DNA from 2 places in the Dyella sp. BiH032 genome. Region 1 is predicted to be linked to the other one. Evidence: predicted binding sites of a transcription regulator. Region 1 holds the regulator's gene; the other holds the start of a gene.
What was found. Region 1 encodes FliA, which starts transcription of late flagellar genes. Its sites were predicted from a motif close to TAAAGTTTNNCNNNCNNNGGCCGATAA; they were not measured.

Region 1 (15,708 bases):
GTGCTGGTTCGTGCGAGCCGTTTGCGCATGGGGTTTGCTCGAGTTTTCGAGCTTTCGCTCCGGCCGGCCCCTTACCCCAACCCTCTCCCCGAAGGGGAGAGGGAGATGGAGGCTTTGGCATGACCCCCGAATCCGTCATCGAATTCGGCCAGCACGCGCTCTACGTGGCGATGCTGGTCGCCGCGCCGCTGCTGCTCACCGCGCTGGCGGTGGGTGTGCTCATCGGTGTGATCCAGGCGGCGACGCAGATCAATGAAATGACGTTGAGCTTCATCCCGAAGCTGATCGCGATGGCGCTGGTCGCGCTGATCGCAGGTCCCTGGATGCTGCGTACGCTGGTGCAGTTCACGCGGCAGCTGATCGAAAGCCTGCCGGGAGCGGTCAGGTGACTACCGTCGACCTCGCCCAGTTGCCGGTCTGGCTCGGCGGCCTGCTGTGGGCGATGGGACGCGTGGCGGGGCTGTTTCTCGTCGCGCCGGTATATGGCGCCAGCGTGCTGCCGGCGCGTACTCGCGTGGGGCTGATCGTAATGCTGACCATGGTGCTCGCGCCGATGGCGCCGGCACGCATCGATCCGCTCACGGCGGAAGGCATCGCGACGATGGCGGGGCAGGTGCTGATCGGCGCGGCCGTGGGTTTCGTGCTGCGCCTGACTTTCGAGGCTGTAGCCTTTGGCGGGCAGCTGGTGGCGCAGAGCATGAGCTTGGGGTTCGCCGAGGTGGTCAATCCGCAGGGCGGCGGCAGTTCGCCGGTGCTCAATCAGTTTTATCTGCTGCTGGTCACCTTGCTGTTCCTGGCGATGGACGGGCACCTGCGCCTGGTGGCCCTGCTGGCCGAGAGCTTCCGTACGTTGCCGCCGGGTACGGATGCGATTTCGCCTAACGGCCTGCATGCGGTCGCCGCGTTCGGCGGGCAGCTGTTCTCCGGCGCGGTACGCGTGGCGCTGCCGGCGATGACCTCGCTGCTGGTGGTGAACATGGGCTTTGCGGCGATCAGCCGCGCGGCACCGGCGATGAACCTGTTCGCGGTGGGCTTCCCGATCACGATCTGCCTGGGCTTCATCGCCCTGTGGCTGGCGCTGCGCAGCCTGCCCGGCGCCTTCGGCGCGCTGGAGGAAAGCGCGTGGTCGCTGATGCGCGAACTCCTGGGAGCCTGAGGGGGCCGGCGCCATGTCCGAACACGACGACCAGGAACGCACCGAAAAACCATCAGAAAAACGCCTGCGCGAAGCGCGCGAGAAGGGCGACGTCCCACGCTCGCGCGACCTCTCCGGCGCCCTGGTGGTGCTGGCCGGCATCGCCGCGCTGATGAGCGGCAGCGAGCGCGCGTTCGTGCATGCGCGGCGTATCTACGAGCTGGGGTTCGGCTACAGCCGTGAGGCGCTGTTCTCCGGCGAACTCCATGGGCGCGTGCTCGGCGCCGCGCTGCGGGAAGCGATGGCGCTGCTGACGCCGGTGGCGGTGGCGACGCTGCTCGCCACGCTGGCCGCTCCCGTACTGCTCGGTGGCTTGAGCTTCAGCGCGCAAGCCTTGCAGCCGAAGTTCGACCGGCTCGATCCCATCGCCGGCCTGGCGCGCCTGGTCTCGCTGCGCGGCCTGGTGGAACTGGCCAAGTCGCTGCTGAAGCTGGTCTTCATCGGCGCGGCGCTCGCCTGGTTCCTGTGGCACGGACAGGAGGCCATGCAGGCCAGCGGCCGCGGCACGGTGTTCGCCGGCATCGCGCTGTCGCTTTCCCAGCTCGGCCGCGCGGCCTTGCTGTTCGGCACCATGCTCGCGCTGATCGGCGGCATCGACGCGGCCTACCAGCGCTACGACTATGGCCGCCGCCTGCGCATGACCAAGCAGGAACTGCGCGACGAAGCCAAGGAAAGCGACGGCAACCCCGAGCTCAAGGGCCGCATCCGCCAGGTGCAGCATCAGCTCGCGCGCCGCCGCATGATGCAGGAGCTGCCGAAGGCCGACGTGGTGGTGACCAACCCCACCCACTTCGCCGTGGCGCTGAAATACGACGACGGCCGCATGCGCGCCCCGCGCGTGGTGGCCAAGGGCGTGGACGTGATCGCCATGCAGATCCGCCAGGTCGCCGCCGGCCATCGTATCCCCATGGTGGAAGCGCCGCCGCTGGCGCGCGCGCTGTATGCCACCACCGAACTGGGACGGGAAATCCCGGCTTCGCTGTACGTCGCCGTGGCGCAGGTGCTGGCCTACGTGTTCCAGCTGCGCCAGGCCGTCGCCATGGGCGAAGTCCCGCCCACGCCTCCGTCGCCGCAGGTCGATCCGGACCTGCTCGGCCCCTATCGCTGATTCATTCCAGGACACCGCTCCATGGCAGCCGCAAGCGCAAGCGCGTTCGATACTTTCAAGCAGATCAGCCGCCGCGGCGCGGGGGCGCCGATCGTCATGCTGGCCGCGCTGGCGATGGTCATGCTGCCGCTGCCGCCGTTCCTGCTGGATATCCTCTTCAGCTTCAACATCGCGCTGTCGCTGGTGATCCTGCTGGCGGTGATCTACGTGATGCGGCCGCTGGAGTTCGCCGCGTTCCCCACCGTGGTACTGATGGCCACCTTGCTGCGCCTGGCGCTGAACATCGCCTCCACCCGCGTGGTGCTGCTGCACGGCCACAACGGTCCGGGAGCCGCGGGCAAGGTGATCGAGGCCTTCGGTGAGTTCGTGATCGGCGGCAACTTCGCGGTGGGCCTGGTGGTGTTCGCCATCCTCACCATCATCAACTTTGTGGTGGTGACCAAGGGCGCCACGCGCGTGTCGGAAGTGACCGCGCGCTTCACCCTGGACGCGATGCCCGGCAAGCAGATGGCGATCGATGCCGACCTCAACGCCGGCCTGCTCACGCAGGAACAGGCGCGCGAACGCCGCCAGGAAGTGCGCGAGGAAGCGGATTTCTACGGCTCGATGGACGGCGCTTCCAAATTCGTCCGCGGCGATGCCACGGCGGGCATCCTGATCCTGCTGATCAACATCGTCGGCGGCTTCTTCGTCGGCGTGATGCAGCACGGCCTGTCCGCCGGCGACGCAGCCAAGACCTACACCTTGCTGACCATTGGCGACGGCCTGGTGGCGCAGGTGCCGGCGCTGATGTTGTCGATCGCCACGGCGGTGATCGTGACGCGCGTGTCGCGCGCGCAGGACATGGGCAAGCAGGTGCTTGGCCAGGTATTCGGCCAGCCGCGCGCGCTGGCGGTGGCTGGCGTGGTGCTGGGCGTGATGGGCCTGATCCCCGGCATGCCGAACATCGCCTTCCTGCTGCTGGGCGCGATCTGCGGCGGCGCGGCTTGGATGATGCTCAAGCGCGAGCGCGAGACCCGCGCGAAGCTGGCCGAGGAAGCCGCCGTCGAAGCCGCACCCGCCGCCGCGCCCGCCGAACGCCTGGAGCTGGGCTGGGAGGACGTCGCCGGCGTCGATCCGGTCGGCCTGGAAGTCGGTTACCGGCTGATCCCGCTGGTGGACAAGAACCAGGGCGGCGAGCTGATGGGACGCATCAAGTCGGTGCGCCGCAAGCTGTCGCAGGAGCTGGGTTTCCTGGTGCCGCCGGTGCATATCCGCGACAACCTGGACCTGGGGCCCAACACCTACCGCATCACCTTGATGGGCGTGCCGATGGGCGAGGCCGAGGTGCACAACGAGCGCCTGCTGGCGATCAACCCAGGCCGTGTGCATGGCCCGCTGCAGGGCATCGCCACGCAGGACCCGGCCTTCGGCCTGGAAGCGGTGTGGATCGAGACCGGGCAGCGCGACAACGCGCAGGCGCTGGGCTACACCGTGGTCGATCCGGCCACCGTGGTGGCGACGCATCTGTCGCACATCCTGCAGGGCCACGCGCACGAACTGCTCAGCCACCAGGACGTGCAGCAGCTGCTGGACCGCCTGGCCGCGGCCGCGCCGAAGCTGGTGGAAGACCTGGTGCCCAAGCGCATGTCGCTGGGCGTGGTGGTGAAGGTGCTGCAGAACCTGCTGGCTGAGCGGGTGCCGATCCGCAACATGCGTTCCATCGTCGAATCCTTGGCGGAACACGCGGGCCAGAGTCAGGATCCCGGCGCGCTCACCGCCGCCGTGCGCGTCGCGCTGGGCCGGCAGATCGTGCAGGAGATCGCTGGCCTCGGCACCGAGATCCCCGTCATCACGCTGGCGCCGGAGCTGGAGCAGATCCTGCTCTCGTCGCTCGGAAACGGCGGCGTAGCGGGCGCCGCGGTGGAGCCGGGCCTCGCCGACCGCTTGCAGACCGGTGTTGCGGACGCCGCGCGTCGCCAGGAAATGAGCGGCGAACCGGCCGTGCTGCTGGTCGCGCCGCAGCTTCGTCCGTGGCTCGCACGCTTCACGCGTCACGTGGCACAGAACCTGCACGTACTGGCCTACAACGAGGTTCCCGACAACCGTCGGGTGCGTTTGGTGCAGGCGCTGGGCCGGTAATCCGGCGCGCCGGGACAGGGGTTGAACGGAACGATGAAGATCAAGCGATTCGTAGCCGCGGACATGCGCCAGGCCATGCGCGAAGTGCGCGAGGAGCAGGGGCCGGATGCGGTGATTCTTTCCACGCGCCGCCTCGACGAGGGCGTGGAGATCATTGCGGCGGTCGATTACGACGAGTCGCTGGTGCGCGAAGCCGCACGCACCGGCGAGCCGCTGCCGGAACAGGTCCGCGCAAAGCTGATCGACACACCGGCACCGCCGCCGCTGCTGCCGGTGCGGTCGCGGCGCGCGCCGGCGGAGGAGCCAGCCGCCAAGCCGGTGACACCCCTCCTGAAGGCCGCACCGGTCGCCGCCGCAGCGCCCGCGCCCGTAGCCGCTCCCGCGGTTGCCGCGCCGGTCGAGGCGCCGCCGCTGCACCCGATGATGGAACAGGCCGCGCTCGACACCGCGCGCATGCGTGCCGAACTGGGCAGCCTGCGCGAACTGCTGGAAGCGCAGATGGCCTCGCTGGCGTGGAACGACCTGCAGCGCCGCCATCCGCTGCGCGGCCGCGTGCTGCGCGACATGGCGCGGCTTGGCATCGACGCGGACATCGCCCGCCAGCTTGCCGACGAACTGCCCGACCAGCTCAGCGCCGACCAGGCGCGCTACCTGCCGCTGGGCGTGCTGAGCCGCAACCTGCGCATCACCGGTTATGACATCGCCGCCAGCGGCGGCGTGATGGCCCTGGTGGGCCCCACCGGCGTGGGCAAGACCACCACCATCGCCAAGCTCGCCGCGCGCGCCGTGCTGCGCCACGGCGCTGCGCAGGTGGCGCTGGTGAGCACGGACCATTACCGCATCGGTGCCGCCGCACAGCTCGAACACTACGGCCGCCTGCTCGGCACGCGCGTCTTCCCGGCGCACGACGCCGAAAGCCTGCGCGAAGTGCTCGACGTGTTGCGCGGCCGCCGCGTCGTGTTGGTGGATACCGCCGGCGTGGCCGGCAGCGATCCGCGCCTGCAGCAGCAGATGGAGCTGTTGCGCGCGGCCGGCGACGTGCGCACCTGCCTGGTGCTGGCCGCCAACGCGCAGGCGCAGGCGCTGGACACGATGGTGCGCGCCTTCCTGCCGCAGCAGCCGCAGGCCTGCATCCTCACCAAGCTGGACGAGGCTCCGAGTCTCGGCGGCGCGCTGTCGGCGCTGATCCGCCACCGCCTGCCGCTGGACTACACCGCCGACGGCCAGCGCGTGCCCGAGGACCTCACCGCCGCCGACGCGCGCGTGCTGGTCTGCCGCGCCGCGCAGGCGCTCAAAGGCCAGGCCCCGGCCATCGACGAGGGCGACATGGCCGAGCGTTTCGGCCTTGCCGTGGCGAACGCATGATGACGACGCTGGCGATCAACCAGGCCTGGGGCCTGAAAAATCTCTTCTCGGCCTTCCATCCGATGGGCGGCGGCGACGCTCGCGAGACGGGCGCCGTACCGCAGGGCGCATCGGCGCCGGTGCCCCGCCGCTGCCGCGCGATCGCGGTGGCCGGCGGCAAAGGCGGCGTCGGCAAGTCCACCGTGGCGGTGAACCTCGGCATGTCGCTGGCGATGGCCGGCCGCGAGGTCGCGCTGCTGGATGCCGACATGGGCATGGCCAACCTCGACGTGCTGCTGGGCCTGCAGCCGGCGCGCCACATCGGCCATCTGCTGGACGGCAGCTGCACGCTGAGCGAACTGATGCTGCCGGCGCCGCACGGGCTGAAGGTGATCCCGGCCGGCTCCGGCGCGCGGCGCCTGGCCCAGCTGGATACGCGCGAGCACGCCGCGGTGATCCGCGCCTTCGACGAGCTGCCCGATCCGCCGGAATTCCTGGTGGTCGACACCGCCGCGGGCGTCTCCGACAACGTGGTGATGTTCGCCGCCGCGGCTGACGACGTGGTGCTGGTGGTCTGCGACGAACCGGCCTCGCTCACCGACGCCTACGCGCTGACCAAGGTGCTCAGCCGCGACTTCCGCGTGCGGCGCTTCCACGTGGTGGCCAACATGGTGCGCCACGCCGGCGAGGCGCGGCAGCTCTACGACAAGCTCGCGCGCGTGTGCGACCGCTTCCTGGACGTGGCCCTGGATTTCATGGGGGCCATTCCCTACGACGAGCACCTGCGCCAGGCGATCCGCCGCCAGAGCGCGGTGGTGGACCTGTGGCCGGCCAGCCGGGCCGCGCGGGGATTCAAGCAAATGGCGGGTGTGGTCGATACATGGGGTGAACCCCAGAGGACGGGTCGCGACCGCATCGCCTTTTTCGGCGGCCGGGCCGCGACGGCGCCCGACCCGGCCCATGGGGGATGGTGAGATGAGCGTGGCTTCCGAATATCTGCAACTGCAACGCGAGAGCACGGAGGAGATGGTGCGCAGGCACGCTCCGCTGGTGCGGCGCATCGCCTATCACCTGATGGGCCGCCTCCCGCCGAGCGTGGACGTGGACGACCTGGTGCAGGCCGGGATGATCGGCCTGCTGGAAGCGGCGCGCAATTACGCCACGGACCGCATGGCCAGCTTCGAGACGTATGCGGGCATCCGCATCCGCGGCGCGATGCTGGACGAGCTGCGCAAGACGGACTGGACGCCACGCTCGGTGCACCGGAAGTTGCGCGAAGTGACCGAGGTGGTACGCCAGATCGAGAACGAAACGGGCGCGGACGCGAGCGATGCGGAGGTGATCCGCCGGCTCGGCATCAGCGCCCAGGAATACCACCAGATCCTGGCCGACGCGGCCAGCGCGCGCCTGCTCAGTCTCTCCGCGCCGGAGGACGACGAGGAGGGCGCCGCGCTCGACGTCGCCGACCAGGAAGGCCTGAGCCCGCAGGACCGCTTCGAGCAGGAAGGCATGCGCGAAGCCCTGGTCGAGGCGATCGGCGGATTGCCCGAACGGGAGCAGTTGGTGATGTCGCTGTACTACGAGCAGGAACTGAATCTGAAGGAGATCGGCGCCGTGCTCGGCGTGACGGAGTCGCGCGTCTGCCAGATCCACGGGCAGGCGCTGATCCGGCTGCGCGCGCGGATGACCGGCTGGCGCGGTGCCGAGGGCGCCGCCGGCAGCGGCGGGCGGCACGGCGGCGCGAAGGCGCCGGCCCAGGCCCAGCGCTGACGCCGTTTCCCGCCGATTTTCCCGGACCCATTCGACCAACCCACCCCCACAAGGACCCTGGAGCCTCCGTTGGACAAGAACATGAAAATCCTCGTGGTGGACGACTTCTCCACCATGCGGCGCATCGTGCGCAACCTGCTCGTCGAGCTGGGTTTCAGCAACGGCCTCATCCAGGAGGCGGACGACGGCGTGAACGCCATGACGATGCTCAAGCAGCAGTCGTTCGACATGGTCGTCACCGACTGGAACATGCCCAACATGACTGGCATCGACCTGCTGCGCGCGATCCGCGCCGAGCCCGCGCTCAAGGCGCTGCCGGTGCTGATGGTCACCGCCGAGAACAATCGCGACCAGATCATCGCCGCCGCCCAGGCCGGCGTGAACGGTTACATCGTCAAGCCCTTCACGGCGGTCACGCTGAAGGAAAAGCTGGACAAGATCTTCGAGCGGCTTGCCGCCCAGGGAGCAAGCGCATGAGCGCAGTGATGGTCACCCCCATGAGCGCGGCGCTGCCGCAGGAAGTTCAGGAGCTGCTCAACAGTCCTGACGGCGCAGCGTTCGAGCTGGCGCTGGACACCATGGTCCGCCAGCGCGAGCAGCATCTGTTCCGCGCGCTGGGCCTGCTGGCCCGCGACCTGCACGAGGCGGTGCGCCGCCTCGGCGGCGAGCTGGCGCAGGAAGGCGTGCCGGACAGCGTCGCCGACGCGCGCCAGAACCTGCACGACGTGCTGGAGATGAGCGCCAAGGCGGCCCACCGCAGCATCGACTTCGCCGAACGCATGCGGCCGCAGGCCACCGCGCTGGAAAGCCGTGCCGGCGACGTGCTGGGCAGCGGCGCGGAAGAGCCCGTGGCCGAACTGGCCATGCAGGCGCGCGACTTCGCCGCGCAGTGCCGCGAGGGCCTTTCGGACATGGTGATGGCGCAGTCCTGGCAGGACCTGTCGGGCCAGCGCATCAAGAAGGTCGCCACCTTCATCGGCAGCGTGGAATCTTCGCTGCTGGAACTGGTGCGCCTGACCGGCGCGCTGGCCGGCGGCGAAGCGCCGGTGGCCGCCGCCAAGGTGTCGAGCCAGGACGAGGCGGACCGCCTGCTCAGCGAATTCGGTTTCTGAGCACGGGCAGCCCATGGATCCCACCTTGGACGCCGAGCTGCGCGACGACTTCCTGGTCGAAGCCGGGGAGCTCGTGCAGCGCCTGAGCGAGCAGCTGGTCGCGCTCGAAGCGTCGCCGCGCGACGCCGATCTGCTCAACGCCGTGTTCCGCGCCTTCCATACCGTGAAGGGCGGCGCGGGCTTTCTCGGCATCGACCCGATGGTGCACCTGTGCCATCACGCGGAGGACCTGCTCAACGAAGCGCGCGCCGGCCACCTGGTGCTCGATGCCGCGCAGATGGACGCGTTGCTGGAAGCGCTGGACCTGGTCAATGCACAGATGGCCGCGCTGGCGTCGTCGGAACCGATGCCGGCGGCGCCCGCCGTGCTGCTGGCACGCCTGCAGCCACCGTCGTCGCGCCCGCCTGCGCCGGCCCCCGCGCCGGTGCCGGCTCCGCCGCCCGTGGCGGAAGCAAGCGGCGGCACCATCGACGACAGCGAGTTCGAGGCGCTGCTCGACAACCTCTACGGCAAGGGCGGTGCGCCCGGCGCGCCGGCGCCGTCGGATTCGACATCGTCTGGCTCGATCGACGACGCGGAGTTCGAGCGCCTGCTCGACGACCTGCACGGCAAGGGCAAGGCGCCCGGCACGCCCGCGCAGGCCGAGGTTTCCAACACCATCGACGACGCCGAATTCGAGGCGCTGCTCGACAGCCTGCACGGCAAGGGCGGCTCGCCCGGTGCCGCGTCGGCCGCGTCGGCTGCTGCTCCCGCTCCCGCGAAGGCGCCGGCCAAGGCCGCGCCGCCGCCGGAAGCCACCGTGCGCGTGGATACCGGCCGCCTCGACGCGCTGGTGAACCGCGCCGGCGAGCTGGTGCTGGTGCGCAACCGGCTGCTGAGCCTCGCCGCCAGCAGCGGCGACGAACCGCTGAACGTGGCCGCCGGCGAACTCGACCGCGTCGCGGACGAATTGCAGGGCGCCGTGCTCGGCATGCGCATGCAGCCGGTGGGCCGGCTGTTCCAGCGCTTCCCGCGCATCGTGCGCGACCTCGCGCGCCAACTCGGCAAGGAGATCGAGCTGGTGCTGGAGGGCGAAGACACCGACCTGGATCGCAGCCTCGTCGAAGCACTCGCCGATCCGTTGATTCATCTGCTGCGCAATGCGGTCGACCACGGACTGGAAATGCCGGACGAGCGCGAGCGCGCCGGCAAGCCGCGCAAGGGACGCGTGCGCCTGTCGGCGAGCCAGCGCGGCGAGCGCATCGTGATCGTGGTGGCCGACGACGGCCGCGGCATGAATCCCGACGTCCTGCGCCGCAAGGCGGTAGAGAAGGGCGTGATCGACCAGGCGCAGGCCGCGCGCCTGTCCGAGACGGAATGCCTGGAACTGATCTTCCGACCGGGTTTCAGCACCGCCGCGCAGGTCTCCGACATCTCCGGCCGCGGCGTCGGCATGGACGTGGTGAAGACCCGCGTCGCCGAACTGGGCGGCACCTTGCAGGTGCGCTCGAAGCTCGGTCAGGGCAGCGAGCTGGAACTGACGGTGCCGCTGACCTTGGCCATCGTGCGCGTGCTGATGGTGCGTGTCGGCGCGCGGCTGTTCGCGATGCCGCTGAGCAACGTGGACGAAGTATTCGAACTGTCGCCGGGGCAGGACCGCCTGCTCGACGGCTGCCTGGTGGCGTCGCATCGCGACCGCGCGCTGCCGCTCGGCGACCTGGCCGGCTGGTCGGGCGCCGCGGAGGATGCCGGCCGCCACGTGGTGGTGCTGCACATCGGCCACCAGCGCCTGGGGTGCCTGGTGCACGCGGTGATCGGCCGCGAAGACGTGATGGTCAAGCCGCTGGGCCCGCTGTTCGCCGGCGTGGCGGGCGTGGCCGGCGCGACCATCACCGGCGACGGGCGCCTGGCGCTCGTGCTGGATCTGGCGGGACTGGCCGGGGAGGGCGGCCCATGGCTGGCGGCGTCGGGAGCGTCGCCGAAGGCTTCCACATCTTCAGAGGCGTTCGCCTGACATGGACCTGGTTAGCATCATCGGAACGATCCTGGCCTTCGTGGTCGTGATCCTCGGCACCATCCTCAAAGGGTCGAGCGTCGAAGCGCTGTGGAACCCCGCCGCGTTCGTGATCGTGTTCTGCGGCACCATCGCCGCACTGCTGGTGCAGACCCAGGGCAAGGTGCTCAAGCATGCGATCGGCATGCTGCCGATGATCTACAAGCCGCCGCAGCACCAGCCCAACGACCTGATCAGCCGCGTCATCGGCTGGAGCGAGATCTCGCGCCGCCAGGGCCTGCTGGGCCTGGAGCCGCAGATCGATTCCGAGCAGGACCCGTTCGTGCGCAAGGGCCTGCAGCTGCTGGTGGACGGCAGCGAACCGGAGCAGATCCGCGGCGTGCTCGAGGTGGAGCAGGACACGCGCGAACACGCGGACCTGGCCGGCGCGAAAGTGTTCGAGCAGGCCGGCATCTACTCGCCGACCATGGGCATCATCGGCGCCGTGATGGGCCTGATGGCGGTGATGCAGAACCTCGCCGACCCCAGCAAGCTCGGCCACGGCATCGCCGCGGCTTTCGTGGCCACCATCTACGGCGTGGCGCTGGCCAACCTGCTGATGCTGCCGATGTCCGCGCGCCTGAAGGGCATGATCCACAAGCAGGGCAAGATGCGCGAAATCATCATCGAGGGGCTGGTTTCCATCGCGCGCGGCGACAACCCGCGCCAGATCGAGAGCCGCCTGCAGGGCTACCTCGGATGAAAAGGCACAAGCACGAAGATCACGTCAATCATGAGGCCTGGGCCATTCCCTATGCCGACCTGATGACGCTGCTGCTGGCGTTCTTCGTGGTGATGTACGCGGTGTCGGTGGTCAACGAGGGCAAGTACCGCGTGATGTCCGAGTCGATCATCGAAGCCTTCAACGGCAACAACAAGCAGATCCAGCCGGTGCACAGCAACAACGCCACGCCCAGCGCGCCGGTGCCGGCCAAGCGTTCGTCCTCCACCACGCCGCCGTCGCTGCGCCCGCACCTGGCCGTGCCGCTGCCGACGCAGGCGCTGCCGCCGCAGATGACGCAGGGTTCGTTGACCACCCGCGACGCCGCGCAGCAGAACCTGCAGCGCATCCAGGACGAAGTGCAGCACGCGCTGCAGCCGCTGATCGACCGCAGCCTGGTGGTAGTGCGGCGCACGCAGAGCTGGCTGGAGATCGAGATCCGCACCGACATCCTGTTTCCCAGCGGCGTGGCGAAGCTGTCGTCCGAGGCCGACACCACGCTGCGCAGCGTGGCGGGCATCCTCGCGCCGTTCCCTAATCCGCTGCGCGTCGAGGGCTACACCGACGACAAGCCGATCAGCAACACGGTGTTCCCGTCCAACTGGGAACTCTCCGCGGCGCGCGCGGCAAGCGTGGCGCGCCTGTTCGCCGAGAACGGCGTCGACCCGAACCGCATGGGCATCATTGGCTGGGGCGAATACCGCCCCGCTGCCGACAACGTCAGCGAGGAAGGCCGCAACCGCAACCGCCGCGTGCTCGTCGTGGTGCTGAGCGACCAGCAGGCGCCCGCGCGCTTCTACAGCGATGCGGACCGTTCCGGCCAGGCGGCCGAAAGCGCCGCCGCGAGCGCGCCGGCCTCCCGCGAACCGGCGACACCCGCCGCGACGCCGGCTACGCCGCCCGGTGCCTTGCCCGTCGCCGCGAAGTTACAGGCGCTGCCCGACGTCCCGGTCGTGGTGACCGCGAGCGGCGCCGGCTGAGGGCACACGAATGAATTCACGCATAGCAGAGATGGCCGCATGAACCAGGACCACGCCGCCGCGCCGCCCGTCGAACGGGGCTGGCTGATCTTCCATCTGGCGGGCCAGTCCTACGCGGCGCCGCTCACCCAGGTGAGCGAAGTGATCCGCGACGGCGACGTCACGCCTGTCCCCGGCGCAGCCGAGGACCTGCTCGGCGTGCGCCAGCTGCGCGGCCGCATCGTGCCGGTGATGGACGGCTGCCGGCGCCTCGGCGTGGCGGCGGCATCGGGCAGCGGCGAACAGCGGCGCATCGTGGTGCTGTCGCACCAGGGCCACCTGGTCGGCCTGCGCGTCGATGCGGTCAGCGAACTGCTCGACGTCACCGCCGAACCGCTGCCGCCTCCGCCGGGGCGCACCGTCCGCGAGAACGATCCCGTCGACGGCGTGGTGCCGTGGAAAGGCGGCTTCGTCGCGCTGCTCGATGTGCGGCGGATGTGCCGTCTGCCGGAAGAACTGGGGCACGCGGCCTGAGCCATTCGTTCCGCGGCGCGCGAGGCGGTTGCCTCGGCGTTATTCGGCCGCGCGATAGATGCTGTTGAGCACGGCGGCCGCTGCCGCGTACAACTCGCCGGGAACGTCCGGACGCATGCGCAGCGCCGCCAGCAGGGCGGCGACCTGTGCGTCGTGATGCAGCGGGATGCCGAGCGCGCGTGCGCGGGCCAGCAGCTGGTCGAGCGCTTCGGGCGGCATCGAGGGCGGCGACGCGCCGCCGCCCGGCGCCAGGCGCAGGCTGACCTTGCGATGGGGCGGGGGCAGGGCCTGGGTCATGCGGTGGCCTTCAGCAGCACGGCGCTGCGCAGGTTCGGCGGCTGCGGCAAGCCGCTCTGGCAGGTGAGCTGGTCCAGCAGCAGACCGCTGGCGGTGAGCTGCTGGCTGAGTTCGGTGAAGCCGCGTTCGAGTTTGTCGACGGTCTCGGCGTGCTGCGCCCACAGCCGCACCGACAGGCGCAACCCGCGCAGCTGCAGCTCGCCCTGCACGGGGCCGAGCCGCGGCAGGTCGAGGGCGAAGCCCAGCACCCATGCGGTGGGTTGTTCGGGATCGTCCTCGTGCGGCGTCATCTGCAGTTGCAGGATGTCCTGGCCGCCTTCGCCCTGGAGCGGGATCTCGATCATCCATGCGCCGCTGGCCTGCGCTTCGAGCTGGGCCACTTCCAGGCGCGCCAGCGCCGCGTGCACGTCGCCGTGCAGGCGTACCAGCAGGCTGTCCACTTCGCCGGGCTGCGCCGATTCGGGCATCGGCACGCGCGGCTGCGCGAGCAGGCCGCGCTGGGCCAGCGGCGGCGCGGTTTCCACGTCGCTGCCGGGCGGCGGCGGGCCGCCGCGGTCGAGCGTGGCGGCCAGGCGCAGCAGGGCGGCTTTCCAGTCGTCCTCGCCGAGCAGGCCCAGGTCGGTCTGCGGCTGCGCCAGCTGAGCCTCGAGGAACAGGCCGCTGCGCTTCACCGCTTCTTTCAGGCCGGCGCCGTTGGAGATCTCCACCGGCGTGCGGATGCTGTGTTCCAGCAGTGCCAGGGCCGCGCGCAGGTTCGGCGGCAGCTGGCGCAGCAGCGGACGCTGGGCCAGCGCGCCCAGCGTGGCCAGCAATGGCGCGTAGCCGTTCTGCTGGGGCAGGCGCTCGCGCAGCGCGCGGCTGACCGTCTGTTCGAGCGGCGCGCCGCCGAGGATCTCCAGCTTCGGCTCGGCGCCCAGGCTGAGCACGCGCACCTGGAACTGCGAAGGCAACTGCGTGCCCGGTGGCTCGGCTTCGACGGTGAGCGCACCGATCTGCAGCACCAGCTTGCTCTGCTCGTTGTAGCCCAGCGTGCGCGCGGCAAGGACCGCGCCCACGCGCCAGCTCTCCGCGCTGGCGCCGGAGGCGGCGCCGGCCCAGGTCAGCGCGGCGAGACTGGTTGGCTGGATGATCACGCGGGCTCCTTGGCTCTGGCGTTCACCGTCGACGCCGATGGCCATCACTTGGCTATGTCTTCGGCCGTCGGCGCAGGAACTTGAGCGCCGGTTTTCCGACGCCCGCCACCGGACGGCGAAGGACTTCCCGCAGGGCTGCAGATTCCGTGCCGGACGCCGCGCCGGCCGCGCGAAAAAAGCGGCCCGCGAGCCTAAAGCCGCCCGCGTCCCCGCCGATAACCGCCCTGACACCCAACGGCACAGGCGGGACATCGGGCATGGGCAAGGCGAAGACGGACAAGGCGGACGGTCGCGTGACGCTGCCGGCGGATTGCCGCATCGCGGATCTCCCGGCCGTGAAGGACGCGCTGCGCGCCGCGCTGACCGCGCCGGCCGCGACGCTCGACGGCGGCGCGGTGGAACGCGTCGACACCGCCGCGCTGCAACTGCTGGCGGTGTTCCGCCGCGAGGCGGCGGCGCGCGGCGTAGCGGTCGCCTGGGCCGGCGCGAGCGCGGCGCTGCACGACGGCGCGGCGCGCCTGGGACTGGTACAGACACTGGAACTGCCGGCAGCGACGCCGGCCTGACGAGGTAGACGATGGCAAAGATCCTGGCGGTAGACGATTCGGCTTCGATGCGCGGCATGGTGGCTTTCACGCTGCGCGGCGCGGGCCACGATGTGAGCGAGGCGGAGAACGGCCAGCTGGCGGTGGACGCGGCCAAGGGGTCGCGTTTCGACCTGGTGCTCGCGGACGTGAACATGCCGGTGATGGACGGCATCAGCATGGTCAAGGAGCTGCGCGCGCTGCCGGAATACAAGGGCGTGCCGATCCTGATGCTGACCACCGAATCGCACACGGACCGCAAGATGGAAGGCAAGGCGGCCGGCGCCACCGGCTGGCTGGTGAAGCCGTTCGATCCGGAGCAGCTGCTGGCCACGGTCAAGCGCGTGCTCGGCTGAGGCCCTTCCTATGAGCACGGTGAGCCTGGCGCAGTTTCATCAGACCTTCTTCGACGAGAGCCACGAAGGACTCGACGCCATGGAGACGGCGCTGCTGGCGCTGGACGGCGGCGGCGACAAGGAACTGGTCCACGGCATCTTCCGTGCGGCCCATTCGATCAAGGGCGGCGCCGCCACGTTCGGTTTTCCCGACATGGCGGCCTTCACCCACGAGGCCGAGTCGCTGCTCGACGAGCTGCGTGACGGCCGCCGCGCGATCGACGCGGGCATCGTGGAACTCCTGCTGCGCTCGGTGGACTGCCTGCGTGGCATGTTCGCCCGCGCGCAGTCCGGCCAGCCGCTGGCCGACGCGGCGAGCGAGGCGCTGCGGCACGAACTGGCCGCCGCCGTCGGCCGCAGCCTGGCACCTGCCGCGGCACCGGCGCGCCGGGCCGACGACGCC
Region 2 (15,708 bases), 2.0 Mb from region 1:
CGGGAAGATCACGAAGTCGATGTTGGCCGTGCCCGGCGTATCGCTGGGCGAGGTGAGCACGGTGAAGATCGACGGGTCCGGATGGTCGACGCTGATCGAACCGACGGTGTTGTACTTGGCGAGGTCGTACTTGTACGGCGCATAGTTGCCATGCCAGGCCACCACGTCGAGCGGCGAGTGGCCGATCTTCGCCGTCCACAGAGAGCCCTGGAACTTGGCGATCAGTTCGAAGTCGCCCTCGATCTCCTCATAGGAGGCATGCGGCGTGAGGAAATCCCGCGGCAGCGCCATCGAGTTGGCACCGATCGGGCCCAGGTCCGGCAGGCGCAAAAGCGCGCCGAAGTTTTCGCACACGTAGCCGCGGGCCTCGCCATCGGGCAGTTCCACGCGGAAGCGCACGCCCCGGGGAATCACCGCGATCTCCAGCGGACTCACCTCGAGCACGCCCAGCTCGGTGCACAGGCGCAGGCGCCCCTGCTGGGGGACGATCAGCAGCTCGCCATCGGCGTCGTAGAAGAAGCGGCCCTGCATGGAGCGGTTCGCCGCATATATATGTATGCCGCACCCGCCCTGCTCGGCCGGGCCGCCATTGCCCGCGAGAGTGACCAGCCCCTCGACGAAGTCCGCCGGCGCCGCCGGCATCGGCCAGGGGTCCCAGCGCAGCTGGTTCGGCGTGGCGGGCGCCTCGTCGAAGCGGTTGTGGAAATGCGCATGTGCGCGCGGCTCGAACGGCTGGTGCACTGCCGCCGGCCGGATGCGGTACAGCCAGCTGCGCCGGTTGCTGTGCCGCGGCGCGGTGAAGGCCGTGCCGGAGAGCTGCTCGGCATACAGCCCGTGCGCCACCCGCTGCGGCGAGTTCTGCCCTGAGGGAAGCACGCCGGGGACGGCTTCGCTGGCGAACTCATTGCCGAAGCCGGATTGATAGCCTTGGGTTTCCATCGCGCTTCACTCTTGGCGGTTCCTCCCCCTCCCATCGGGAGAGGGCCAGGATGAGTAGGGGTCGCCCAAGGCGCCGGCGCCTTGGGCCCATGGCACGCCGCTCCGGCTTACAGCACGCCGCGACGCATCTGGTCGCGTTCGATCGACTCGAACAGCGCCTGGAAGTTGCCTTCGCCGAAGCCCTCGTTGCCCTTGCGCTGGATGATCTCGAAAAAGATCGGTCCGATATTGTTCTCGGTGAAGATCTGCAGCAGCTTGCGCTGCTTGGTCTCTGGGTCGGCGTCGATCAGGATCTTGTTCTTCGCCAGGCGCGGGACGTCCTCGCCGTGGTTGGGGATGCGCAGGTCGATCACATCGAAGTAGGTGTCCGGCGTGTCGAGGAACTGCACACCTTTGGCGCGCATCGCCTCCACCGTGTCGTAGATGTTGTCGGTGAAGCAGGCGATGTGCTGGATGCCTTCGCCGTGATAGGCGTCGAGGTACTCGTTGATCTGCGACTTCGGATCGCTCGATTCGTTGAGCGGGATGCGCACGATGCCGTCCGGCGCGGTCATGGCCTTGGATACCAGGCCGGTCTTGGCGCCCTTGATGTCGAAGTAGCGGATCTCGCGGAAGTTGAACAGGCGCTCGTAGTAGTCGGACCACTTCTGCATGTTGCCGAAGTAGAGGTTGTGCGTGAGGTGGTCGATGAAGGTGAGGCCGAAACCCTTGGGGTTGAGGTCGGCGCCGGGAACCGGCACGAAGTCGCCATCGTAGATGCTGCCCTTGTCGCCATAGCGGTCGACCAGATACAGCATGCAATCGCCGATGCCCTTCACCACCGGCGCGTTCACCGCCTTGGTCGCTTCCTTCACGCCCACGGCCTCACCGCCGTTGGCGAGCACCTTGCCGTAGACCTCGGCTGCCGGCTGCTTGAAACGGATGGCGAAGCCGGCGGCGCAGGGACCATGCTGGGCCGCGAAGTCGGCAGCGAAGGAATCCGGGTCCTCGTTGACCAGGAAGTTCACCCCACCCTGGCGGTACACCGTGATCGGGCGGGTCTTGTGCCTGAGCACCGCGGTGAAGCCCATGCGGCCGAACAGGTCGTGCAGCTCGGCGCCGCGACCGGCCGGGGCCGCGAACTCGACGAATTCGAAACCGTCGATACCCATCGGGTTCTCGAAAGTGGTCACCTGCATGCCAAGATTGGGCTGCGCGCTCATGGGGATCTCCTGGGTCAACGCCTGGGGGTGTGAAGCCTGGTGATAAAGCGTGTCCCGCCGTCGCCTAGCCTGCGACCGGCGGCATCATCCCAGCGTTATAGTTACACATGAAACCATTTGCAAGGAGTGGTGCAGCAGTGCCCGCCAACCCCCGACACCCCCCCCGGCCCGACCACGCCCCGCTGGAGCTGGAAAGCTTCCTGCCCTACCGCCTTTCGATCCTGTCCAATACGGTCAGCCAGGCGATCGCCAACGACTACCAGGCACGCTTTGACCTGAGCGTGACCGAATGGCGCGTGATGGCGGTGCTGGCGCGGTTCGAGGGCCTGTCCGCCAGGGAAGTGGCCGAACGCACCGCGATGGACAAGGTGGCGGTGAGCCGCGCCTTGGCCCGGCTGGTGGAGGCCGGCCGGGTGAACCGCGGCACCCACGAGGGCGACAAGCGCCGGTCGGTGCTCAGCCTGAGCGAGACCGGCTGGCAGGTCCACGACGTGGTGGCGCCCATGGCACGCGCTCGCGAACGCGAAGTGCTGGACAAGCTGGACGCCGAGGAACGCGTCTGGCTCGTGCGCATCCTGGACAAGCTGATGGGCCCGCCCGTGCCCCCGCGCAGCACGGCGTCCGAGGAACAGGCCACCGCGGCCTGAAAACGAAAGAGGCGGCTCGCGCCGCCTCTTCGGTTCTACCTGGCCTGGCGCTTATTTCACGCCGTGCATCAGGCGGTTGATTAGCGGAGCCACCAGCAGCAGCAGCACCGCCGCGCCGGCCAGCAGCCAGAAGCTGAAGGTGAAGCCGCTCAGCGCAGAGGCGACCGTCATGCCGGTTTCGCCGCTGACGTGGCTGGCGAAGATGCCGGACAGGTTGTTGCCGATGCCGGTCGACAGGAACCAGCCACCCATGGCCAGGCCCACCAGGCGGCTGGGCGCCAGCTTGGTCACCATCGACAGGCCGATCGGCGACAGGCACAGCTCGCCCACGGTCTGCAGCACGTACACCAGCACCAGCGGCCAGAACGGAATCAGGCCGGCGCTGTCGACCAGGCTCGACAGGGCGTACATCAGCACCACGAAGGCCAGCGCATTGCCCAGCAGGCCGAAACCGAACTTGCGCGGAATCGATGGCTCCAGCTGCCGCTTGTCCAGCCAGCCCCACACCATCGACATCACGGGCGCCAGCAGAACGAGGGCGAGCGGCGCGACGGACTGGAACCAGCCGACCGGGAACTCCCAGCCGCCGAACATCTTGCGGTCCACGATGTTCTCGGCCAGGAAGTTGAACGAGCTGCCGGCCTGTTCGTAGAACATCCAGAACAGCACGTTGAACACGAAGATCACCAGCATCGCGATCACGCGATCGCGCTGCACCTTGCCCTCGCGGATACCGTCGACCATCAGCAGCACGCACAGGCCCACGAACAGGATGCTCAGCAGCCACTGCAGCACCACCGCGCCGGCCTTGGCCATCACCAGGTACACCAGCGGAATCGCCACCAGGCAGCCGATCAGCACGTAGACCACGCGCATGCGATTGGCCTGGTCCGGCAGCGGGCGACCCACGCCCTTGAGCTGGCGCCGGCCGAACCAGAACCACAGCAGGCTCAGCAGCATGCCGATGCCCGAGGCCAGGAACACCAGCTTGTAGTTCTGCTGCATCGGGGTGTCGGTGAAATAGCTGGCCAGCCAGCCGGTGAGCAGCGGCGAGGCCAGCGCGCCGGCATTGATGCCCATGTAGAACAAGGTGAAGCCGCGGTCGCGGCGCGGGTCGCCCACGCCGTAGAGCTGGCCCACCATCGAAGAAATGTTCGGCTTGAACAGGCCATTGCCCACGATCACCGTGGACAGGCCCAGCAGGAAGATCTGCTCGTTCGGCAGCATGATCATGAACAGGCCGGCCGACATCACCACCGCGCCGACTAGGATCGAGCGCTGGTAGCCGATGACCTTGTCCGCCACGTAGCCGCCGAAGACTGCCGCGGCATAGACCAGCGCCAGATAGGCGCCGTAGGTGCGGCTGGCGAAGGCCTGGCCAGTGGGACTGCCGCCGAAGAACTCTGCCACGATGTACAGCGTGAGCGCCCAGCGCATGCCGTAGAAGGCAAAGCGCTCCCAGAACTCCGTCATGAACAGCATCCACAAGGGACGCGGATGGCCCAGCGTCTGCGGGTAATCCGGTACCGCGGGCGCCGAGGGCCCAGGAGTAGCGGTCGTGGTGGTGTCGGTCATGCGTTCCCCTTGTCGTGCTGGGTGGGTGCTGATCGGCACGTCGCGTGCGGATCGCGGCTCAAAACGGTCGACATGTAACCGGGCAATACGGCGCGCGTCAAATGCGGCGCAATATCCTACGAATCGGCGCTGCCGCGGCGGCCGAAGGCCCCGGGCGCGAAAAAAGCGGCATGTCCGCTTATTTGCGCCGCCCAGCCTTCGTTAAACCAGGGCGTTGGGCGGGTCAGGTGCCCAGCACCGTGCGCACATCCAACAATTCCGGAAAGAACTCCAGCTCCAGCGCCTTTTTCAGGAAGGCCACGCCCGACGAGCCGCCGGTGCCGCGCCGATGGCCGATGATCCGCTCGACTGTCTTCATGTGGCGGAAGCGCCACAGCTGGAACTGGCCTTCGACGTCCACCAGCTGCTCGCACAGGTGGTACTCGGTCCAGAATTCGCCGCGGTTCTCATAGATGCGCTTGAACACCGGCAGCAGCCCCTCGTGGCGGTGATGCGGCTGGGTCCAGTCGCGCGCCAGCAGCTCGGGCGGCACGGCGTGCCCGCGGCGGGCCAGATAGGCGAGGAATTCGTCGTACAGACCCGGCGCTTCCAGTACCTCGCGCAGCGCCGCCTGGGCCGCGGGATCGTGAGCGAACACGCTGAGCATCTGCTCGTTCTTGTTGCCCAGCAGGAACTCGATCTGCCGGTACTGCAGCGACTGAAAGCCCGAGGAAGGCCCCAGAATGTCGCGGAATCCCAGGTATTCGGAGGGCGTGAGGGTTTCCAGCACGCCCCACTGCTCGAACAGCTGGCGCTGCACCTGTTTGACCCGGGCGAGAATTTTCAGGCACGGATCGATGTCATCCCTTCTCAGATGATCGATCGCCGCCTTCAACTCGTGAATGATCAGCTTCATCCACAGCTCCGCGACCTGGTGCTGCACGATGAACAGCATTTCGTCGTGGTGCGGCGGCTGGCTCAACGGCTGCTGGGCAGAGAGTAAGACATCCAGCCGCAGGTAGCCCCCGTAGGTGAGGCGGCCGTGCAGGTCGACCTCGATGCCGGCTTCCAGGTCGCGCCGATTGTCGGTCATGGCATTCCGAAGGCGGGAAAAGCAGCCATATTACCTGCCTTTAACGCAAGCCCCCTAACCCTTGCGCATGCTGCACCGTGCCTTGCGGCGCAACATGCCGCCCTGCTTCAATTGCCGTCTTGTCAGGGCCCTACGCGCGTGCTTGACCCCACTGGATGGGTCGCCGCCGGCTCCACTCCCTCATCCGCTTTCGCCTTAACTCACTCCCGGAGCGAGTCGTGTCCATCGCCGCCAAGTTCGAAATCGAATACCTGCAGTATCTCGATGCCGAAGGCAAACAGGTCCGTGACGACCTGCCCGCCTTCGCCAAAGACCTCGACCACATGGTCGAGCTGTACAAGCTGATGATGTCCACCCGCGTGTTCGACGCGAAGTCGGTGGCCCTGCAGCGCACCGGCAAACTGGGCACCTATGCCAGCTGCCTGGGCCACGAGGCCGCGCACGTGGGCATCGGCAGCGCGATGAAACCGGAAGACGTGTTCGCACCCAGCTATCGCGAGTACGGCGCGCAGCTGTACCGCGGCGTGCAGCCGCGCGAGGTGTACATGTACTGGGGCGGCGACGAGCGCGGCAACGACTACCAGAAGGAACCGGCGCGCCACGATTTCGCGTGGTCGGTGCCGATCGCCACGCAGTGCCTGCATGCCGCCGGCTCCGCGCTGGCGTTCAAGATCCGCAACGAGAAGCGCGTGGCCGTGTGCACGATCGGCGACGGCGGTTCGTCCAAGGGCGACTTCTACGGCGCCATCAACATCGCCGGCGCGCAGAACCTGCCGCTGGTGGCGGTGATCGTCAACAACCAGTGGGCGATCTCGGTACCGCGCAAGATCCAGTCCGGCGCGCCGACGCTGGCGCAAAAGGGCATCGCCGCCGGCCTGTTCTCCATCCAGGTGGACGGCAACGACATCATCGCCGTGCGCAAGGCGATGGAGGACGCGCTCGAGCGCGCCCGCAACGGCCAGGGCGGCAGCGTGCTGGAACTGGTCACCTATCGCCTGTCCGACCACACCACCGCCGACGACGCCCGCCGCTACCGCGGCGAGCAGGAAGTGAAGGACGCCTGGGCGAAGGAGCCGATGAAGCGCCTGCGCGCCTGGCTGGTTGGCAAGGGCGTATGGGACGACGCGAAGGAAGAAGCCTGGAAGGCAGAGTGCGACGAGTGGATGGACAACGAGGTGAATGCCTACCTCGAGACCAAGACCCAGCCCGTCACCGCGATGTTCGACTACACGTTCGCGGAAGTCCCCGCGGACCTCGCCAAGCAGCGCGACCTCGCCCTTTCGCTCGACAAGAAGGCCCACTAAGCCATGGCACAGATCACCCTTATCGAAGCCGTCACCCAGGCGCTTGCGTATGAGATGGCCCACGACCCGAGCGTCGTGGTGCTGGGCGAGGACGTCGGCGTCAACGGCGGCGTGTTCCGCGCCACCCAGGGCCTGCAGGAGAAGTTCGGCGAGCTGCGCGTGCTGGACACCCCGCTGGACGAAACCACCATCGCCGGCGTCACCGTCGGCATGGCCGCGCAGGGCATGAAGCCGGTGGCCGAGGCGCAGTTCGAAGGCTTCATCTATCCGATGATGGAGCAGATCGCCTGCCACGCCGCGCGCCTGCGCAACCGTACCCGTGGCCGCATCACCGTGCCGGCCGTGTGGCGCGCTCCGTGGGGCGGCGGCATCCGCGCGCCGGAGCACCACTCGGAAGCCAACGAACATCTGTTCACCAACATCCCGGGCCTGCGCGTGGTGATGCCCTCCTCGCCGGCGCGTGCGTACGGCCTGCTGCTGGCGGCGATCCGCGATCCGGATCCGGTGATGTTCTTCGAACCCAAGCGCATCTACCGCCAGTACAAGGAAGAGGTGCCGGACGACGGCGAGGCGCTGCCGCTGGACGTGTGCTTCGTGCTGCGCGACGGCACCGACGTCACCATCGTCACCTGGGGCGCCCAGGTGAAGGAGGCGCTGGAAGCCGCCGACGCGCTGGCCGCCGAAGGCATCAGCGCGGAAGTGATCGACGTGGCCACGCTGACCCCGCTGGATTTCGACACCATCGCCGAATCGGTGCAGAAGACCGGCCGCTGCGTGATCGTGCACGAGGCCCCCAAGACCGCGGGCTTCGGTGCCGAGATCGCCGCGCGCCTGGCCGAGGAATGCATGTACGACCTGCTGGCGCCCGTCGAGCGCGTTACCGGCTTCGACACGCACATTCCGCTGTTCCGTCTCGAGATGAAGTACCTGCCGAGCACCGAGCGCGTGGTCGAGGCGGCCAAGCGCACGCTGGCGGCGAGCTGACGCTCGCCTGCCGGGGAATATAGGGAATGGAGAATAGGGAATAGAAAAAGCAGGCCGCTGCATGCTTGCGGGCCGCCGCTTTCACTATTCTCGATTCCCCAGTCCCAATTCCCATACACCACACCCTTTCAAGCATTCCGGACCTCACACCCATGGCCGACATCAAGACATTCCACCTGCCCGACCTCGGCGAAGGCCTGCCCGACGCGACCATCGTCGAGTGGCACGTGAAGGAAGGCGACTACATCAAGCTCGACGCACCGCTGTGCTCGATGGAAACCGCCAAGGCGGTGGTCGACGTGCCGTCGCCCTACACCGGCACCGTGAAGAAGCTCTACGGCGCACCCGGCGACATCATCGAGACTGGCGCTGCGCTCGCGGACTTCGAGCCCGATCCGAACGCCAAGCAGCGCGCCGAGGCCGAAGCCACCGGCCACCACCATGGTCCGAAGAAGAGCGTGGGCAGCCCCGCGCCCGACGACAGCAACAAGGTCGTCGCGTCCGACGAAGGCGGCGAAGTGGCCCAGGCCGGCAAGTCGGCCGACCGCGAAGACGAAGGCACCGTGGTTGGCGCGATGATCAGCGGCAACCAGGTGCACGTCGAGCAGGTCAGCAGCGCCGGCGGCGTGAAAGCCGTGCCGGCCGTGCGTGCGCTCGCCAAGAAGCTGAAGGTGGACCTGGCCCGCGTGCGCCCGACCGGCGCCGACGGCGTGGTCACCATGCAGGACGTGAAAAACGCCGCCGCCAACGGTTCCGCCCCGCTCGGCGCCGCAGCGGCGCGCGCAGTGCCGGCCTCCGCCGGCCGCCACCTGGCGCCGGAACTGCCGGAGCCGGGCCCCGCCCCGTCGCGCACGGCCGTGTCGCTGTCGGGCAAGGCCGTTCGTACCGCGCCGCCGAGCGTGCAGGCCAGCGGCCAGCCGGAGCAGCTCAAGGGCGTGCGCCGGAACATGGCGCGCGTGATGGCCGAAGCCCACGCCAACGTGGTACCGACCACGCTCGTGGACGACGCCGACCTGCACGCCTGGATCGGCAAGCAGGACATCACCGCCCGCCTGATCCGCGCCCTCGTTGCCGCCTGCAAAGCGGTGCCGGCGCTCAACGCCTGGTTCGACGGCAAGAACCTGACCCGCACGCTGCACCCGCACGTGGACATCGGCATCGCCGTGGACACCGAGGATGGCCTGTTCGTGCCCGCGCTGCGCAATGCCGACGTGCTCGATGGCGCCGGCGTGCGCGCAGCCATCAAGCGCCTGCGCTCGCAGGTGGAGGATCGCTCCATCCCGGCGTCGGAACTGAGCGGCTACACCATCAGCCTGTCCAACTTCGGCATGTTCGCCGGCCGCTACGCCACGCCGGTGGTGGTGCCTCCGACCGTCGCCATCATCGGCGCCGGCAAGCTGTGCCACGACGTGGTGGCAGTGATGGGCGGCATCGAAGTGCATCGCCGCATGCCGATCAGCCTCACCTTCGACCACCGCGCCGCCACCGGCGGCGAAGCTGCACGCTTCCTCAAGGCGCTGCTCGACGATCTGGCGCAGCCGAACTGATCGGCAATCCAGGTTGCAAAGAAAGGCGCCGCGAGGCGCCTTTCTTTTTGGGCACCTGCGTTGCGCTCAACGCAACAACGCCGACCACTGCGACAAGCTCACCACCGCAGTGGCCGCGATGACCAACCCCAGGATCGTCCAGGCTTCGCTCAGGCCATTGGCCGGCGAACAGAACGCACCGGGCGAGAACATGGCTGCAGCCATGCCGGTGTAATGCATGCCGGTTACCGCCAGGCCCATCACCAGCGCCGCTCCCAGCCTGGCCAGGATGCCCGTCCAGCGCTCGCTGTCGCGCAACCAGGTCATGATCAGCAAGGCGGCCGCGCTCGCGCCGAACGCGATGCCGACGGAGATCCAGAACAGCAACGGCCGATAGGTGAGGCCGTCGCCCATGCGCATGGCATACATGCCGCCGTAGTGCATCAGGCATACGCCCGCTGCCATCAGAGCCGACGCCAACAGCCAGGAGCCGATGCGCACGCCATCGCGGATGACGTAGAAACCGATGCCGCTGACCAGCACGGCGACCAGCCACGAGCCGAGCGTGACCCAGCCGTCGAACGTGATCGGCACCGGCAGCATCAACGCGACCATGCCCATGAAGTGCATACCCCATACGCCCGTGCCGAAGGCCAGCGCCGCCGCGATGATCCACACGCCCTTGTGTTCCACCGCGCGGCGCACGCGCGAGGTCATCTCGATGCCGCAGTAGCCGGTAAGCGAGGCGATCACGAAGGAATAGGCGACCAGCAGCAGGTCGTAGTGCTTGTCCATGCGCGGGGATCCTTGCTTGGTGGAAGTGGAAGGCTCAGGCCTCGGCCCGCGGGGTGCCGTCCGCGAAGCGGAAGTACTCCACTTCGCCGGCCAGCATGCGTGCCTGATCGAGCAGTGCCTGACTGGCTCGTCGCACGCCTTGAACCTGATCGTGATGACGACGGGTGTGGTCGTCCATCCGCGTCACGGTGGTGCTCACCTGGCCGATGTCCGCGGCCTGGTGTTCGCTGGCCGCGGCGATCTCGGCCATCACATCGCTGAGCTTGCGCACGCTTCGCGCGATGCGCTGGAAATCGTCGCTGGACTGTTGCACCAGCCCCGCACCTTCGGCCACGGTGGACTGGCTTTCGCCGATCAGCCGCTTGACCTCGCGCGCAGCGGCGGCGCTGCGTTGGGCCAGCGCCCGCACCTCGCCGGCCACTACCGCGAAACCTCGGCCCTGCTCGCCGGCGCGCGCGGCTTCCACGGCGGCGTTGAGCGCGAGCAGATTGGTCTGGAAAGCGATGCCGTCGATTTCGCCGCTGATGTCGGCGATGCGGTGGCTTGACGCGTCGATCGCGGCGATCGCATGCATCATGCGTTCGATCGATTCGCCGCCGCGCTCGGCCTGTTCGCGCGCGGACGCGGCGAGCCGGTCGGCCTCGCCGGCGCTGTCGGCGGTGCGGCGCACGTGCTGGGCCATCTGCTCCATGCTCGCCGCGGTCTGGCCTAGCGAAGCGACCTGGTCCTGCATGGCCGATGCGAGTACGCCATTGCCTGAGGCCAGCTCACGGGACGCGGCATTGACTGCTTCGGCGCTGCCGCGCACGCGGCGGATGACGTTGGACAAATGCTCGTCCATCTCACGGAAGGCCGTGCGCAACTCGCCGATCTCGTCGCTGTAGAGCGTGGGGATGCGATTGTCGAGGCGGCCGCTCGCCACGGTACGCGCCAGCTCCAGGGCCGCGCGGATGCGCGCCGTCATCGTGCGCACGAATACGCCGTCGCTGATCACTGCCAACAGCAAACCGAACAGCACCACGCCGAGCGCCGCATTGCGTATCTCGCGCCCTTGCGCGAGGACTTGCGCATGGTGCGCGTCGGCCAGCTCGAGGCGTTGAGTCCAGGCGTCGCGCACGGCTTCGCCATAGGTGTGCAGCAAAGGCAGCGCCTGAGCCGCAAGATCGGCCTTCGCGGCACGGTCCCCCTTGGCCTGGACCGCAGTCAGTCGCTCTTCGAGCGCTTCGAGCGGGGCCGCGAGTGGAACGAAGGATGAGGCCGCCGGCGCTTCCTCTGCCCTGCGATCCTGGATCGGCGCGCCTGTAGCGACCGCAAGCCATCGTTCCTCGCTCGACTCCAGCCCGGCCCGCAGGCGGCCTAGCGTCGCCAGCTCCCGCACGTCCTCCCGGTACAGGCGCTCCGCGCCTTGGTTGGCCTGCTCGATGCCGTAGATGCCGACCAACCCTATCGCGATGAGAAACAGCAGCAGCAACCCCAGCCTGGCGCCCATGCGCAGCTTGATGGTGTAGCGAATCATGAGCTCCCCTACTCGTGAGTCGACGAGGAGCTATCGACCACGGCCCTGCAAGCTTGAGGAAAGCTCCACATGGCGTCGCTTAGAGTGTGATAGGCATCACGCGAATGTGCCTTTTCCCAGCGGAGAACACGCCATGCACCACAGCCGCCTCAGCACCCTGGTCATTGACTGCCAATCCGTCGATCTCAAGCAGGCCACCGATTTCTGGAGCAAAGCCCTGGGCAAGCCCGTGGTCACCTACGACTCGGAAGGCGACGGCAAGTACGCCGAACTGGCCACGCTGGCCGACGAGCCGATCATCCTGTTGCAGCGGGTGGAGCATGAAAGCCGCGTGCACCTGGACATCGAGACCGACGACATCGAAGCCGAAGCTTCACGCCTGGAACAACTCGGCGCCAAACGCCTCGAATGCGTGCGCGGACGGTGGTGGGTGATGCTGGCACCGAGCGGACATCGCTTCTGCGTAGTGAAGAAGCAGCGTGAGCAGTTCGGGCCGCATTTGAACAAGTGGGAGTGAAGTGATGGGTGGCGCTTTAGAAGCGTTCCCGCAAGCACCCGCCCCTCATCCCGCCTTCTCCCCGGAGGGGAGAAGGAGAAGTGCGGTACCGCGGCAAGCAAAAGCAAAAACAAGAGCGAGCGAAGCGACGCATCCGTGATGCTCTTGATCTGCCGGGTTCCCTTCGCGGCGGTGAGGGCTGGACGATCAGGCCGCCGAAGGCGGGCGGGGACAGGACGTCCCCGCCTTTTCGATCAGGGCATGGATGCCCTGTCGAAAAGCCCGGCCAGCCCTCAACGCACCCGGAGCAGCATAGGCTGCGGAGGGCGCCGCGCAGGGGGCCCTCTCTTTTTGGTTAGGCGGTGTCAATCTAGAAGTGCATCATCGATGGCCTGAGCGAGGTCATCGTGCCCCATGGCACGCATGAACATCTCCGCCGGACAGTGGTAGCCCAAGGTGGCTCGGGGCCGAAGGTTCATCTCCTGAGCGATGGCATCCAGCGCTCGCTGGCTATGCACGGACAGATCGGTGCCTTTAGGGAGGTACTGCCGCAGCAGGCCGTTGGTGTTTTCGCAGATGCCCCGCTGCCAGGGGCTGCGCGGATCGGCGAAATAAATGCTCAAGCCGGTACGTTCGGACAAGGTCTTGTACAGCGCCATTTCCTTGCCCTGGTCATAGGTCAGTGTCTGGCGAAGCTCCGGCGGCACGCCCTGGAAGGCGCGACTGAAGCCCTCCAGCGCCTCCTGGGCCGAACACCCCTTCATCTTGACCAGCTTCAGGAACAAAGTGCGTCGATCCACCAGCACCCCCACCGACGATCGGTTACGCGCCCCCTTGAGGAAGTCGCCTTCCCAATGGCCTGGTAACAGGCGCTCGTTGGCCTCCGGCGGGCGGTCATGAATACTCGGCAGATCCTGCATGCGGCCGCGCCGGTTCGCCCCTTGGCCACGCGGACGGCGTGCGCACTTGTGTTGGCGCAGCAAGGCCACCAGCTCACGCCGCAGTTCGCCACGCGGCATGGCATAAATCGCGGTGTAGATCGTCTCATGGGACACGTGTTTGGCCGGCTCGTCAGGATGCTGCCGGCGCAGTGTGCGGCTCACTTCTTGCGGTGACCAGCGGCGCGCTAACAGCTGGCGCACCAGGGGCCACAAGACCCCATCACGATGTAGCTTGCGCCGTCGGCGTGCCTTGCGCGCGAGCCGTCGAGCCCGCGCACCGGCACGGCGGGCGTCATAGCCAAGTGTCGGACGACCCATGCGCGGACGCTCCGCCGGTTCGCGGTGCCCATTACGCGCCAATTCCCGGGAAATCGTGCTAGCCGAACGGCCTAGCAGCCGTGCCAGCTGCCGAGCGCTCTCGCCGCGTGCCTTGCCCACCATGATCGCGCCCCGTTCTTCGGCGCTCAGATGGCTGTAATGCTGTCCCATGCATCACCGTGTCGTGGGGGTGGTGCACTTGATGTTAGAGACCGCCTTACTTTTTCTCTGGGCAAGCAGAGAAAAAGTAACTCGCTCTCCGGCAGGAGAGCGAAACCCTCGCCCCGCAAGGGGCGAGACAAGACTGGCGACACACGCGACAACCGAGCCATGTCGCCCCTAGATTCCGGCTACGCCAGAATGACGGCCAAATAAGAGGCCGAGGCGCCCCCCAGCATCCACTGGAGCCAGCGAAGTAACAATGGCAAGCACCCACCAGCGGTAAACACGAAGCGCTCAGCGAGCGCCCCCGCGCCCCCACACCAGCGCCCGCACCCCAAGCGCCACCACCAACACCACCACACACGCCCCATACCCATAAAGCGCCGGCAACACCTGCTGCCAGATCGCCCCGCTGGAAGGCCCGTACTCCCCCACCGAAGGCACCACCGCCGCCTCATAACCCATCACAGCGGCCTGCGCGGCCGCCGCGGCGGCGAGCGCCAAAGCAATGAGGTCAAAGGCGCGGCGCCCCTTCGTACGCGGCAGGCTCTTCGGGTAAGCCCAGTACGCCCACGCCAGAATCAACAGCCACGGCGCCAGTAGCAGAATCGCGAGATAACGCATCGGTCAGGTCACTCCAGGAAACGGTTCCGCGCCTCCGCACGACCCGCCGCGCTCACTCCTGCGAGGAGAGCTGGTCGAGCGCTTCGCGCAGGCGCGCCAAGGCTTCGTCGCGGGCCTGTTCGTCGGCGTACTCGGGCGTGCTGCCGACGAGCTCGCCGTCCAGTTCCAGCTGCAACGCATGCGGCTGCACCTGCAGCACGGCGGACGTCGCGCCAGAACCTTTCAACCGCTTCTGATACGCGCCAGCCGCCTTCGGATCCGCGAACGGCTTGGACAGCAGCAGCTCTTCGCCCTCGGCGGAGAACAGGCGGAAACGGAAGCTACCATCGGCCTCGCGGAAACTGGCGAAGCGCGGCAATTTGCCCGCCCGACCCTCGGCCTTGCCCACCGCCGGCGCGGGTGCCGCGGCCACCATGGTGCCCGAGCGCAAGCCGATCGCATCGCGCAGCACGGCGATCTTCGGCGCGGCGATGGCGCGGGCCTTGCGCGCGCCTTCGCGCAGGATCGCTTCGATGCGCTCCGGCTTCGACATCAGCTCGTCGTAACGCTCGCGCATCGGGGCGACGTCAGCCTCGATCCGTTCGAACAGCACCTGCTTCGCCTCGCCCCAGCCGATACCGTCCAGCAGCGCCTGGCGGAATGCGCTGGCTTCCGCCTCAGTGGCAAAGGCGCGAAAAATGGTGAACAGCGAAGAGCTGTCCGGATCCTTCGGCTCACCCGGCAGGCGCGAGTCGGTGACGATGCGCATGATGCTGTCGCGCAGGTGCTTCTTGCCGCCGGAGAACAGCGGGATGGTGTTGTCGTAGCTCTTGGACATCTTGCGGCCGTCCAGGCCCGGCAAGGTGGCGACCTGCTCCTCGATCACTACTTCCGGCAGCACGAAGTATTCCTTGCCGTAGATGTGATTGAAGCGCTGCCCGATATCGCGCGCCATCTCGATGTGCTGGATCTGGTCGCGGCCCACCGGCACCTTGTGCGCGTCGAAGGCCAGGATGTCGGCTGCCATCAGCACCGGGTACATGTACAGGCCGGCGGTGACGCCCGCATCGGCGTCCTCGCCCGCCTCGGTGTTCTTGTCCACCGCCGCCTTGTAGGCATGCGCGCGATTGAGCAGACCCTTGGCGGTGACGCAGGTGAGGAACCACGTCAGCTCGGGAATCTCCGGGATATCGGACTGGCGATAGAACGTCACCCGGTCCGGATCCAGCCCCGCGGCCAGCCACGTCGCGGCAATCTCCAGGCGCGAACGCTCGATACGCGCCGGATCGTCGCTCTTGATCAGCGCGTGGTAGTCGGCCATGAAATAGAAGGCGTCCACCTCCGGACGGAGGCTGGCAGCCACGGCGGGGCGGATCGCGCCGACGTAGTTGCCCAGGTGCGGCGTGCCGGTGGTGGTGATGCCAGTCAGTACACGGGTTCGCATGTCGTTTCTGCTTGTTGTCGTTATGGCGTGTCGGGGCGTCAGCGGATCAGCGTGGATTTGCCGAACAGCGATTCCACCAGGTCCACCGCGAGCTTGGCGGTCTGGTTGCGCTTGTCGAAGGCCGGATTGAGTTCCACGATGTCCAGCGAGGCGAGACGGCCGGTGTCGGCGATCATCTCCATGC

Region 2: RKE25_RS19705 (methyl-accepting chemotaxis protein) is a predicted target of FliA. The motif match lies at 11,591-11,617, and genes of this name have one in related genera.

The regions. Positions count from the first base shown of each region.
Region 1 covers NZ_CP134867.1:1,483,540-1,499,247, forward strand. The annotation lists partial or broken gene fliQ (flagellar biosynthesis protein FliQ) at 87-389, shown strand; gene fliR (flagellar biosynthetic protein FliR) at 386-1,156, shown strand; gene flhB (flagellar biosynthesis protein FlhB) at 1,170-2,303, shown strand; gene flhA (flagellar biosynthesis protein FlhA) at 2,325-4,424, shown strand; gene flhF (flagellar biosynthesis protein FlhF) at 4,458-5,789, shown strand; gene RKE25_RS06485 (MinD/ParA family protein) at 5,786-6,742, shown strand; gene RKE25_RS06490 (RNA polymerase sigma factor FliA) at 6,744-7,538, shown strand; gene cheY (chemotaxis response regulator CheY) at 7,608-8,015, shown strand; gene RKE25_RS06500 (protein phosphatase CheZ) at 8,012-8,650, shown strand; gene RKE25_RS06505 (chemotaxis protein CheA) at 8,664-10,643, shown strand; gene RKE25_RS06510 (flagellar motor protein) at 10,645-11,385, shown strand; gene motD (flagellar motor protein MotD) at 11,382-12,383, shown strand; gene RKE25_RS06520 (chemotaxis protein CheW) at 12,423-12,896, shown strand; gene RKE25_RS06525 (flagellar biosynthesis protein) at 12,936-13,193, opposite strand; gene RKE25_RS06530 (flagellar hook-length control protein FliK) at 13,190-14,326, opposite strand; gene RKE25_RS06535 (STAS domain-containing protein) at 14,584-14,892, shown strand; gene RKE25_RS06540 (response regulator) at 14,904-15,266, shown strand; gene RKE25_RS06545 (chemotaxis protein CheA) at 15,277-15,708, shown strand, end outside.
Region 2 covers NZ_CP134867.1:4,474,640-4,490,347, forward strand. The annotation lists gene hmgA (homogentisate 1,2-dioxygenase) at 1-939, opposite strand, end outside; gene hppD (4-hydroxyphenylpyruvate dioxygenase) at 1,047-2,141, opposite strand; gene RKE25_RS19670 (MarR family winged helix-turn-helix transcriptional regulator) at 2,279-2,788, shown strand; gene RKE25_RS19675 (oligopeptide:H+ symporter) at 2,840-4,363, opposite strand; gene RKE25_RS19680 (tryptophan 2,3-dioxygenase family protein) at 4,587-5,435, opposite strand; gene pdhA (pyruvate dehydrogenase (acetyl-transferring) E1 component subunit alpha) at 5,654-6,739, shown strand; gene RKE25_RS19690 (alpha-ketoacid dehydrogenase subunit beta) at 6,743-7,723, shown strand; gene RKE25_RS19695 (dihydrolipoamide acetyltransferase family protein) at 7,876-9,270, shown strand; gene RKE25_RS19700 (MHYT domain-containing protein) at 9,337-10,044, opposite strand; gene RKE25_RS19705 (methyl-accepting chemotaxis protein) at 10,079-11,560, opposite strand; gene RKE25_RS19710 (VOC family protein) at 11,694-12,077, shown strand; gene RKE25_RS19715 (IS30 family transposase) at 12,422-13,486, opposite strand; gene RKE25_RS19720 (hypothetical protein) at 13,772-14,101, opposite strand; gene RKE25_RS19725 (tryptophan--tRNA ligase) at 14,154-15,524, opposite strand; gene rocF (arginase) at 15,563-15,708, opposite strand, start outside.